3 regions of the Pantoea sp. C1E2 genome follow, and region 1 is predicted to be linked to each of the others. Evidence: predicted binding sites of a transcription regulator. Region 1 holds the regulator's gene; each other region holds the start of a gene.
The links. The regulator CRP, encoded in region 1, controls carbon source genes, mostly activating them, when cyclic AMP is high. The targets are predictions, from matches to a motif close to ATGTGANNNNNNTCACAT.
Positions count from the first base shown of each region.

Region 2: ACXI0A_RS03395 (nucleoside-specific channel-forming protein Tsx) is a predicted target of CRP. The motif match lies at 2,969-2,986, and genes of this name have one in related genera.
Region 3: epd (erythrose-4-phosphate dehydrogenase) is a predicted target of CRP. The motif match lies at 2,726-2,743, and genes of this name have one in related genera.

Region 1 is NZ_JBSZHT010000002.1:4,178,730-4,183,006, forward strand. It holds gene ACXI0A_RS19950 (phosphoribulokinase) at 1-805, shown strand, start outside; gene ACXI0A_RS19955 (OsmC family protein) at 849-1,253, opposite strand; gene crp (cAMP-activated global transcriptional regulator CRP) at 1,557-2,189, shown strand; gene ACXI0A_RS19965 (YccS/YhfK family putative transporter) at 2,248-4,277, shown strand, end outside.
Region 2 is NZ_JBSZHT010000002.1:694,947-699,223, forward strand. It holds gene ACXI0A_RS03380 (amidohydrolase) at 1-286, opposite strand, end outside; gene ACXI0A_RS03385 (LysR family transcriptional regulator) at 401-1,303, shown strand; gene yjdN (VOC family metalloprotein YjdN) at 1,382-1,813, shown strand; gene ACXI0A_RS03395 (nucleoside-specific channel-forming protein Tsx) at 1,900-2,766, opposite strand; gene ACXI0A_RS03400 (sensor histidine kinase) at 3,213-4,277, opposite strand, start outside.
Region 3 is NZ_JBSZHT010000002.1:3,709,788-3,714,064, forward strand. It holds gene fbaA (class II fructose-bisphosphate aldolase) at 1-201, opposite strand, end outside; gene pgk (phosphoglycerate kinase) at 302-1,465, opposite strand; gene epd (erythrose-4-phosphate dehydrogenase) at 1,517-2,536, opposite strand; gene tkt (transketolase) at 2,892-4,277, opposite strand, start outside.

The DNA of each region.
Region 1 (4,277 bases):
CGTTGCCTTCCGTAAAATATTTCAGCAGCTGGATTTGCACGCTGCGGAGCTGGAAGGTGACAGCTTCCATCGCTATACCCGTCCCGAAATGGACATGGCGATCCGTAAAGCGCGCGATCTGGGCCGCCATATCAGCTATTTCGGCCCGGAAGCCAACGACTTCGGTCTGTTAGAACACACCTTCAAGCATTACGGACAAACCGGGTTAGGTGAATCGCGCAAATATCTGCACACCTATGATGAAGCTGTGCCCTGGAATCAGGTGCCCGGCACCTTCACGCCCTGGCAGCCGTTGCCGGAAAACACCGATGTGTTGTTCTATGAAGGACTGCATGGCGGCGTCGTCACGCAGCAGCAGAACGTGGCGGAGCATGTCGATCTGTTGGTCGGTGTGGTGCCGATCGTCAACCTGGAGTGGATTCAAAAGCTGGTGCGCGACACCGGCGAGCGAGGCCATTCGCGCGAAGCGGTGATGGATTCGGTGGTGCGTTCGATGGAGGATTACATCAACTTCATCACGCCGCAGTTCTCACGCACCCATATCAACTTCCAGCGCGTGCCGACCGTTGACACCTCCAACCCGTTTGCCGCACGTGAAATCCCTTCGCTCGATGAAAGTTTTGTGGTGATTCACTTCCGTGGACTGGAAGGCATTGCTTACCCTTATCTGCTGGCGATGATCCAGGGCTCGTTCATTTCACATATGAACACGTTGGTGGTGCCGGGCGGTAAAATGGGTCTGGCGATGGAGTTAATCATGACGCCACTGGTGCAGCGGCTGATTGAAGGTAAACGGATTGAATAATCCAGAAATTCTGTAGCGGCGGCCGTTTGGCCGCCCGCTGATGCTATCGCTCAATCACTTCGTAACTGTGCGTCATTTTCACACTATTGCCGAGCATGATCGCCACCGAGCAATACTTCTCCGCCGACAGATCGACAGCCCGCGCGACCGCTTTATCGCTTAGCGCCTTGCCGCTAACGATAAAATGCAGGTTGATTTGCGTGAAAATACGTGGCGCTTCTTCACGGCGCTCGGAGGTGAGTTTCACCTCGCAGTCAGCCACGTCATTTCGACCCTTTTGCAGGATCGACACCACGTCAATCGCGCTACAGCCGCCAGCTGCCATCAAAACCATCTCCATCGGGCTCGGCGCTTTGTCGCCCGAGTTACCGTCCATTAATACCTGATGGCCTGATGAGGATTCTCCGAGAAAGGTCAGCCCTTCCACCCATTTCACTCGTGCCTGCATTATTCTTTCTCCTGAAGTGGCGGTTTTGCCGCCAGAGTACGCTTTCACTTGATAAACAGCAATCCAGACACATCTGCCCTTTGCTGAAGCGAGACAACAGAAGACAGCTTGCAAAAGCTGTGCTACAAACAGTGCTGAAAATATTTTCGTCATAACAGACGAAGGCGGGAAGAATCAAAAGCGTAGCTTAAGAATCACCCGGAAATAATTTTCCTTTACTGGAAGCGCTCTACGATTACACCGCCTGACAGGGAAAACTGCCCCCTGTATTTTGGGCACGATTACAACAGAGGATAATAGCGAATGGTTCTCGGCAAACCGCAAACAGACCCTACACTCGAATGGTTCCTGTCCCATTGCCATATTCACAAATATCCGTCCAAAAGCACACTCATCCATCAGGGTGAGAAAGCGGAAACGCTGTACTACATCGTGAAAGGTTCCGTCGCGGTACTGATCAAAGATGAAGAAGGCAAAGAGATGATCCTCTCCTACCTCAATCAGGGAGATTTCATCGGCGAACTCGGCCTGTTTGAAGAAGGTCAGGAACGTAGTGCCTGGGTACGTGCGAAAAGTGCCTGCGAAGTGGCTGAAATTTCCTACAAAAAATTCCGTCAGCTGATTCAGGTAAACCCGGATATTTTAATGCGACTCTCGTCGCAAATGGCGCGTCGTCTGCAAGTCACCTCCGAAAAAGTGGGCAACCTTGCCTTCCTCGATGTGACGGGCCGTATCGCGCAAACGCTGCTTAATCTGGCTAAACAACCAGATGCGATGACTCACCCGGACGGGATGCAAATCAAAATCACCCGTCAGGAGATTGGTCAAATCGTGGGTTGCTCACGCGAAACCGTGGGTCGTATCCTGAAAATGCTGGAAGATCAGAACCTGATCTCCGCACACGGTAAAACCATCGTCGTCTACGGCACCCGCTAATTTCTTATCACCCACGGCGTGATGGCAACATCGCGCCGTTTTTGTTTGCGATGAGCTGATGTGGCGCCGAATCATCTATCATCCTGAGGTCAACTACGCACTGCGGCAAACGCTGGTGCTGTGCCTGCCTGTGGCTCTTGGCTGGCTGTTTGGCGATCTGCAAAAAGGCCTGCTGTTCTCCTTAGTGCCTGCCTGCTGCAACATGGCGGGTCTCGATACCCCGCATAAACGCTTCTTCAAACGCCTGATTGTCGGCGGCTCCCTGTTTGCCACCGCCAGCTTTTTGATCCAATTTCTCACCAGTGACGCGATTCCTTTACCGCTGATCCTATTCGTGCTGCCGCTGCTGATAGGCGTGACCGGCGAAATCAGCCCACTGCACGGTCGCTTGCTGCCCGCCACACTGATTGCCGCCATCTTTAGCCTCAGCCTGGTTGGACGCATGCCCATGTGGGTGCCGCCGCTACTGTATATCGGTGGCACGCTATGGTACGGCCTGTTTAACTGGTTCTGGTTCTGGCTGTGGAAAGAGCAGCCGATGCGTGAAACCCTTAGCCTGCTGTATCGGGAATTGGCGGATTACTGCGATGCCAAATATACCCTGCTGACGCAGCTCACCGATCCGGAAAAGGCATTACCACCGCTGCTGGCACGCCAGCAAAAAGCCGTTGATCTGATCACCACCTGTTATCAGCAAATGCATATGCTGTCGGCCAGTCGTGATAACAGCCACAAACGCCTGACGCGCGCGTTCCAGGTGGCGCTGGATTTGCAGGAACACATCTCGGTGAGCCTGCACCAGCCGGAAGAGGTGCAGAAGCTGGTGGAACAGAGTCACGCCGAAGCGGTGATCCGCTGGAATGCGAAAACTATCTCTGCGCGCCTGCGTCTGCTGGCCGATGCCATTCTCTATCATCAGTTGCCCGATCGTTTTCACATGGAGAAGCAGCTCGGTGCGCTGGAGAAGATTGCGCGTCAAAACCCCGATAATCCGGTGGGTAACTTCTGCTATTACCACTTCAGCCGTATCGCTCGCGTGCTGCGCACCCAGAAGCCGTTGTACACCCGTGACCTGATGGCCGATCGCCAGCGCCGTTTGCCGCTGTTTCCGGCGCTGCGCAGCTATCTGTCGCTGAAATCCGCCGCATTGCGCACCGCCGCGCGTATCTCGGTGATGCTGATGTTTGGCAGTGCGCTGGCGCTGTTCTTCAATATTCCCAAGCCCTACTGGATTCTGATGACCATTATGTTCGTCAGCCAGAATGGCTACAGCGCCACACGGGTACGCATTCAGCACCGTGCGTTGGGCACCTTTGCCGGATTGCTGATCGCGGCCGGTTCGCTGCAGCTGGCGGTGCCCGAATCGATCACCTTGCTGTTTATGCTGGCCATCACCCTCGCCAGCTATCTGGTGACGCGCAAGTATTACGGCTGGTCGATGATTGGCTTTACCGTGACGGCAGTGTATTCGCTGCAGCTGCTGTCGCTGAACGGCGCGCAGTTCCTGTTACCGCGCATGATGGACACACTGATGGGCTGCCTGATCGCCTTTGCCGGCATGATTTGGCTATGGCCGCAGTGGCAGAGTGGCTTGCTGCGCAGCAACGCACATGATGCACTGGATGCCTATCAGGAAGCGCTAAGAATGCTGCTGGGGCCGGAGCAATCCCCCGAAAAGCTGGCGTATCAACGCATGAAGGTTAATCAGGCGCACAATGCGCTGTTTAACTCCCTGAATCAGGCATCCAGCGAGCCGGGCTTTAATGCGCAGTACCTGAAAGATATGCGCATGTGGGTGACGCACAGTCAGTTTATCGTTGAGCATCTCAACGCAATGACGATTCTGGCGCGTGAGCACACCATGCTGACGCCCAAACTGGCGGAGCGTTATCTGCAATCCTGTGAAATTGCGCTGCAGCGCTGTCAGCAGCGACTAGCCTATGACGGACCAGGCAATGACAGCAATATTCTGGAAGCGCCGGAGAATCTGAATGAGGGGCCGGTGACGATTGTGGAACAGCATGTGAAGCGGATTCTGCAACATCTGAACGTCATGCACACCATCTCTTCAATGGCGTGGAGCCAGCG
Region 2 (4,277 bases), 3.5 Mb from region 1:
AGAAGCCGCCGGAGAAATGCGAGATCCACTGTGGCAGTGCGCCTTGCTCCAGTGCACGAGCTTCCTGCTGCGCCAGCACGTCATCAGAAGGCAAACCCATGCGCGCATCGGCATCGATCACATCACGACCCAGCTTGAGCTGATAACCAAGACGATGCAGCTCTTCTGCCACTATGGTTGCAGTACGGAACTCCAGCCAGCCCGATTCGGCAAAATGGTGCAGATCGCGACGCCAGCTTTGCATCTGTGGAATCCGCGCGTTGACGAGGTCGGAGAGGGTTTTCATCGGCATATCCTTTGTGTTGGTTTTTTATGCATTATCCCGAATCTACACAATGGTATTGGTGCGCATAAGATGCGAATATCTTGTCACTGATAAACAACGGTTATCACAAAAATCATGGCTGCCAACCTCAAACTTCATCAACTGCGCGCCTTTGTCGATGTGGCGCGTCAGGGCAGCATTCGCGCTGCCAGCCGCTTATCGGGACTTTCACAACCTGCACTGACCAAAGCGATTCAGGAACTGGAGCTGGCGCTCGGCGCGCGTTTGTTCGAACGTCGTCAGCAGGGCGTCACGCTCACTGACATTGGTGATAACTTTTTCCGTCATGCCAGTCTGGTGCTGGAAGAGTTACGCGTGGCGCAGGAAGATATTCAGCAGCGCTTAGGCCTGGCGGGTGGCCGGGTCAATATCGGCGTGGGCGGCAGTATTGCGCGCACCATCATGCCGCAGGTGATCACTCAGTTTCATCGAGAATATCCGCTGGTGAAGGTGCGTATTGTTGAGGGGCAGTTGGTGTCGATGGTGCATGAACTGCGGCAGGGCGCGCTGGATTTCACCATTAATACTTACGATCAACATCATCTGGATCAGGAGCTGATTTTTGAGCGGCTAATGGAGCGTGACTATCAGGTCGTGATGCGTAAAGGCCATCCGATGGCGCATGCCCGCTCACTGAATGAGTTGCAGCATTGCGACTGGACGATGCCGACACCGCAGGGCAGTTATTATCGGTTGCTGCACGATCTGTTTGGAGAACGCGGCATGGCACCGAAGATCGTCGTGACCTGCGAAACCTTTATGGCCTGCACCAGCCTGGTGGCAAAGAGTGATTTTGTCAGCATCATCTCGCGTGACGTGATCGAGGATCCGACGCACGGTGGGCAATTGATTGCCCTCGATCTTGACGATCCGCTACCCAAAGCCACCTTCTATTTGATCCAGCGAAAAGACACCGCGCTGACGCCAATGAGTGCTTACATGGCCCAACTGTTCCGCCGCTATTGTCAACAAAGGTAAGAGTGCGGCCTGGCTCGCAGCTGATTAATTATTGCGCACTACACTTGCACTGGACGTTCCAATTGTGGAGAACTGACCATGCAAATTACTCCCTATGTTTTTTACAACGGTCGCTGTGAAGAGGCGATCGCCTTCTATCTCGCGGCCACCGACGGCGAACTACTGTTTAAAATGACCTTTGGCGATATGCCTGATGAAACTACCGTCGAAGATGAAGGCTGCCCCTCTGGCGTGACCTTCTCGCCTGAACAGATCATGCATGCCCATCTGCGCATCGGGCAGGGTGAATTGATGATGAGCGATGGTGCACAGCAGGCAAGTTATGCCGGTTTTTCCGTGAGTTTATCGACGCCGGATGAGGCGCAGGGCAAGCGTTGGTTTGATGCGTTATCCGCAGGCGGAGAGGTGACGAAAAAGTGGGAACCGACGTTCTGGGCGCACGGTTTCGGCATGTTTACCGATAAGTTCGGCGTGCCGTGGATGGTAAATGCGTACAAGCCGCAGATTTAAACCGGAGCAGTTTGTGACCAGGTACGCATAAATGCGTACCCTACAAGGTAGGGTCGCCATTGATGGCGACCTGGTATTTATACGAATTAGAAGTTGTAACCCACGACCAGGTAGTAACCCCAGCCCGTTGATTTCACTTCAAACGGACCATTGCCGAAGTTCAGCTCCTGCCCATCCGCCCACTGACCGCCATTGTGGAAATAACGTGCCACGGTAGAAACGTGCCAGTGATCGTAGTTCAGCGACAGAATGTGGCTGGACGCGATAGAGTTGCTGGTGCGTGATGGACCGGTCTCGTCGCGCAGATCAGAACCCCAGTCGAAGTTGGTGAAGCCGATATAGCTCAGCTTGCCGCCCCACAGATCGGTAATCGGCACAAAGTATTTCACCTTGAAGCGATAGCCATCCCAGCTGTTTTCGTTTGCTGCACCGTAGTTCTGCCACTGGTATTTGGCATACACGTTCAGTGACAGGCCGATATCGCTGTGGGTATCAATGTCGGTACCCAGACCCATGTACCAGGTGTTCTGACGCTGAGAAGCGTTACGACCCATGTCATAGATGTAGTTGTTCGCGAAGTACCACTCTTTAAACGGACCAAATGCCAGGCTGGTGCCGGTCAGTTTATCAATCGAGAAACGCGGCTCAATTTCCATGAACAGCGGCGAACCGTGGTCGAAAATACCGTTGGCGTTGCTGTTACCCGCGCCAAAGAAGTTGGTCAAATCCGCATAGCCGTAGAAATCGAACCAGTCTTTTTTGGCAAAGGCTTCGTATTCGAGATACACGTCATTGTTGAACTGTGGACCGAAACGGGTGTGATAGCTGCCCACCACGTTAACGCTCTGGTGCCACCAGTCGGAAAGATACTGCGGATCGCTGTCTGCCGCTTGTGCCGCGCCGGTCCAGCTGCTGGCCAGTAAGGCCCCTGCTATCAATGCTTTAAATTTCATTATTTTATTAACCACATGCTAGTGATCGCCGCAGATGCGTCGCGATCGAGTGAAAGCGATCCCAGGGGATGGGCCGTGAGTTGTTTTTTAACCGGTCTAAATCGCCGAATTTTCAAGTGTGCGTAATGTGCCTGTAACAGAGCGATAGGAAATAGATTTTGATCACGTTTGTCAAAAAGTGTTGCATTTTGATTCACTAAAAATGTGACTGTGATCACATAAATGCCGTGTGGCGAACGGAACCCCGCAACCGTTTACGTTGTCGCGAACAACCGCAAAGATGGCAGATGCAGAAAAAGAAGGTAGCGGCACGATTCATCGTGCGCCTTTGGGATTTGACGGTGGAAAATGTGTGGTTTATTGGGTATGGCGATTTTGAAGAGCAAAAGACGCAATACGTTGTGCCGCTACCGCACTTGATATTCAAGGCGGTAGCGGCACGTTGGTCATGGCAAGGTAACACGCACCTGCAGGCCGGAAATTTGCCCCTGGGCGTTATGGCAGTTCGACAGCGCGACCTGCATCTGATGCTTTTGCGCTACGCTGCGCACAATTGACAGACCCAAACCGCTGCCTTGCGCCTGAACATCTGGCGAGCGGGTGAAGCGGTCAAACGCGCGTTCAATAAAGGACTCCGGCATGCCTGGCCCGTTATCGACAATATCCACCACGGTGTGATTGCCCACGCGATGCAATAGCACATCCACCAGGCTGCCTTCCGGCGTGTGCAGCATTGCGTTGCCGATCAGGTTATCGAACAGGCTCCGCAAATCGGAACGGCTGGCGTGCAGGCGGTAGTGCGTGGTGCCGTTAAAACCGATATCAATGCCGCGCTTATCCGCGACCACCATCAACTGCTCGATGCTCTCTTTTAGCAAATCATCGAGCTGGATAGTTTCCACCGTTGCCACCACCGACTGATCTTCCTGGCGCGAGATATTCAGCAACTGCGTCACCAAATGGCGCGTACGCGTGACGCCCGCTTCCAGTTGATCGAACTGGCGGCTGGCTTCACCTGGCTGAATATGCTGGCGCAGATTTTCAAGCTGTAAGGTGACGGCTGTGACCGGCGTGCGTAACTCGTGCGCCGCATCTTCAAGGAACTGTCGCTGCGATGACCAGGCCGCGCGGAGTTTATCCAGCAGTGAGTTATAAGCATCGACCAGCGGCAGCACTTCATCCGGCAGGCCATTTGGTGACACCGCGTGCGGATGCATGGTCTCCTGAGCCGCAATCTGGCGCGAGGCAACGCGTAAATCTCGCGTGATGGCGCGTACCACCAACCAGATCACCAGCAGTGAGAGCGGCATCATCAGCATTAAGGGAATGATGGCGGACAGCACCCGCTTCACCATCAAACTCTTCATGTAGCCGATGTTGTGCAGTACCTGAATATTGCCGATTTCACTGCCCAACTCACCGGGCCGGGTGTAGACGCGCCAGTCACAATCGTCCCCACAGTCACCGACTTTAAGATCGGACCAACCTTTTTTCGCCTGCAGTGGCGCCTG
Region 3 (4,277 bases), 470 kb from region 1:
GGCAGCACCACCATTGGAGAACTGAACGATGACCGGCGCTTTAACTTTGGCCGCAGCTTCCAGTACCGCGTTGATGGAGTCCGTGCCGACGCAGTTAACTGCAGGCAGAGCGAATTTGTTTTCTTTCGCTACTTGGAAAACTTTCTGAACGTCATCACCAGTGACAACGCCGGGTTTTACGAAATCAAAAATTTTAGACATGGTTGTGTCCTGTTTCGTTACCGTTCATCCCACAAAGGGACGTCGATTTTTGCCCAGGATGGGCAGCCTTCAGACGACGCCGAAGCGCCGCCCCCAAAAATTACTGCTTAGCGCGCTCTTCCAGCATCGCTACAGCGGGCAGTTTTTTGCCTTCCACGAATTCGAGGAATGCGCCACCGCCGGTAGAGATGTAGGAGATCTTGTCTTCGATACCGAACAGGTCAATCGCTGCCAGGGTATCGCCGCCGCCCGCTACAGAGAACGCGTCGCTGTCTGCAATCGCGTTAGCCACGATTTCGGTGCCTTTGCGGAAGTTCGGGAATTCGAACACGCCGACTGGACCGTTCCACAGGATGGTTTTTGCGCCTTTCAGAATCGCAGCCATCGCCTGTGCGGTTTCGTCACCGAAGTCCATAATCTCTTCGTTATCTGCGACTTCGGAAACCTTTTTCACGGTTGCCGGGGCAGTTTCAGAGAATTCCGTTCCTACGCGTGAGTCGGTTGGAACCGGAATGCCGTGCTCATCACGCAGCTTTTTCGCTGCTTCAACGAAGTCTGGCTCGTACAGTGATTTACCGACGTTGTTATCAATAGCCACGAAGGTGTTAGCGATACCGCCACCGACGATTACGGTGTCAGCGATTTTCACCAGAGATTGCAGCACATCGAACTTGGTCGATACTTTAGAACCACCCACCACTGCTACCAGCGGACGTTCTGGGTTGCTCATCACTTTACCCAGCGCTTCCAGCTCAGCAGACAGCAGCGGGCCAGCACAAGCGATTGGTGCGAACTTGCCCACACCGTGGGTAGAAGCCTGCGCGCGGTGCGCAGTACCGAAAGCATCCATCACGAATACGTCGCACAGAGCGGCATATTTCTTCGACAGGGTCTCTTCGTCTTTCTTCTCGCCTTTGTTAAAGCGCACGTTTTCCAGAACCACCAGCTCGCCTGCGCCGACTTCAACGCCGTCGAGGTAGTCTTTCGCCAGGGTCACGGTGGTGCCGTTCAGTTTTTCTTTCAGGTAGTTAACAACAGGCAGGAGCGAGAACTCTTCGTTGTATTCACCTTCGGTCGGACGACCCAGGTGAGAGGTAACCATCACTTTCGCGCCCTGTTTCAACGCCGCTTCGATGGTAGGCAGAGAAGCACGGATACGTGCATCTGACGTCACTTTCCCTTCTTTCACTGGCACGTTGAGATCGGCACGGATCAGAACGCGTTTACCAGCAAGATCCAGATCGGTCATCTTAATTACAGACATGGTGAACCCTCTCGTTGATTCTCATAAGTTTTGCCAGACGCAGTCCGCGTCTTACCTGAAACCGCTTGCGGCCATTGCTAACGTGGTGTCGATCATGCGGTTAGCAAAGCCCCATTCGTTGTCACACCAAACCAAGGTCTTGATCAGGTGATGACCACTGACCCGCGTTTGCGTGCCATCGACTATGGCACTGTGCGGATCATGGTTAAAATCTACTGAGACTAACGGTAATTCCGTATAGTCAACTATACCACGAAACGCCCCTTCTGACGCGTTTTGCAGCAACGCATTGACCTCACACGCCTTCACTGCGTCACGTACTGAGACGCTTAAATCAATGGCTGTCACGTTGATGGTGGGCACACGGACAGCGATAGCTTCAAAGCGATCGTTAAATTTCGGAAAAATACGGGTAATGCCAGCAGCAAGACGCGTATCCACCGGAATGATCGATTGGCTGGCGGCACGGGTACGACGCAGGTCGCTGTGATAAGCGTCAATCACCTGCTGGTCGTGCATCGCCGAGTGAATCGTGGTCACGGTGCCTGATTCAATGCCGAAGGCGTCATCCAGCAACTTGATCACCGGAATAATGCAGTTGGTGGTGCAAGATGCGTTGGAGACAATGCGGTCAGTTTGTTTAAGAGCCTGTTCGTTTACGCCGAACACCACGGTGGCATCTAAATCGTTACCGCCCGGATGCGAGAACAACACCTTCTTCGCGCCCGCTTGCAGATGCGCTTCGCCATCTGCGCGACTTCCGTAAACACCGGTGCAATCCAGTACGATATCGACGTTCAACTCCTGCCATGGCAGTGCATCAATGTCGGCCAGATGCAGAATGCGGATGGTATCGTCGCCAACAAATAGCTGGTCGCGTTCCTGACGCACATCCCAGGCAAAGCGGCCGTGGCTGGTATCGTACTTCAGCAAATGCGCCATACCCGCTGCTTCAGCCAGTTCGTTAATCGCCACTACGGTGATTTCAGCGCGGCGGCCGGTTTCATACAAAGCACGCATTACGTTGCGTCCAATACGACCAAAACCATTAATTGCTATACGAACGGTCATCTCACTTCCTGCCACAACACCCGAAAAAACGTGCCAAATACCTTGAGCGTTTCGCTGCGTTTTGTACAGGGAATTATTGCCCGCTCAACGTTGCAAAATGATGCCACTCAATTGCAACTGAAACGGTTCAGCTAGAATAAAGCATGCACGGAATAACAGGAATGATTGCGATCAATTGCGCTGCTGATTATTGGATCTACGTCACATATTTCGCATGTAAAAATTATTACTGCAGGAATAATTGAAGCGTTTCAGGCGGGAGGCGGAGCGTAAAATGAAAAAGGTGCGCATAATTGCGCACCCTCCGTGTAGCGATATCGGAATCTGTAGGGTCGCCATTCATGGCGACCGCTGATTACAGAATAGATTTCGCGGTGTTCACCACGTTCTCAACGGTGAAGCCGAACTCTTTGAACAGCAGCTCTGCCGGTGCAGACTCACCGAAAGTGGTCATGCCCACGATAGCGCCGTTCAGACCGGTGTACTTGAACCAGTAGTCCGCGATACCCGCTTCGATAGCCACACGTGCTGCAACCGCTTTCGGCAGCACAGATTCACGGTAAGCCGCGTCTTGCTTGTCGAAGGCATCAGTAGAAGGCATAGAAACAACGCGTACTTTACGGCCTTCGCTGGTCAGCTTGTCATAAGCCGCAACCGCCAGTTCAACTTCTGAACCGGTGGCGATCAGGATCAGCTCTGGGGTGCCTTCGCTGTCTTTCAGCACATAACCACCGCGTGCCACGTTAGCCAGCTGCTCAGCGGTACGATCCTGCTGCGCCAGGTTCTGACGAGAGAACACCAGTACAGATGGGCCATCAACGCGCTCGATAGCGTATTTCCAGGCAACTGCAGATTCAACCTGGTCACATGGACGCCACAGGCTCATGTTTGGTGTCACGCGCAGGCTCGCCATCTGTTCAACCGGCTGGTGCGTTGGACCATCTTCACCCAGACCGATTGAGTCATGGGTATAGACCATGATCTGACGAATCTTCATCAGTGCAGCCATACGTGCAGCGTTACGCGCGTATTCTACGAACATCAGGAAGGTTGCGGTGTACGGCAGGAAACCACCGTGCAGCGCCAGACCGTTAGCGATCGCGGTCATACCGAATTCGCGCACGCCGTAATGGATGTAGTTACCGGCTGCATCTTCGTTGATTGGCTTAGAACCAGACCACATGGTCAGGTTGCTTGGTGCCAGGTCAGCAGAACCACCCAGGTATTCCGGCAGGATCTTACCAAACGCTTCAATCGCGTTCTGAGAAGCTTTACGGCTGGCGATTTTAGCTGGGTTAGCCTGCAGCTGTTCGATGAACTTCTGCGATTCAGTTTCCCAGTTAGCTGGCAGCTCGTTGTTGGTACGACGCTTAAACTCAGCAGCCAGTTCAGGATGAGCAGCAGCATAAGCAGCAAACTTCTTATCCCATGCAGATTCTTTCGCCTGACCGGCTTCTTTGGCATCCCACTGCGCGTAGATGTCTGAAGGAATTTCAAACGGCGCGTGGTTCCAGCCCAGTTGCTTACGGGTCAGTGCGATTTCGTCGTCGCCCAGCGGTGCGCCGTGCGAATCGTGGGTACCGGCTTTGTTCGGTGAACCGAAACCGATGATGGTTTTGCACATCAGCAGTGAAGGCTTGTCTGAAACCGCTTTGGCTTCTTCGACTGCTTTCTTGATAGCGTCAGCATCGTGACCATCTACGCCGCGCACCACGTGCCAGCCATAAGCTTCAAAGCGAGC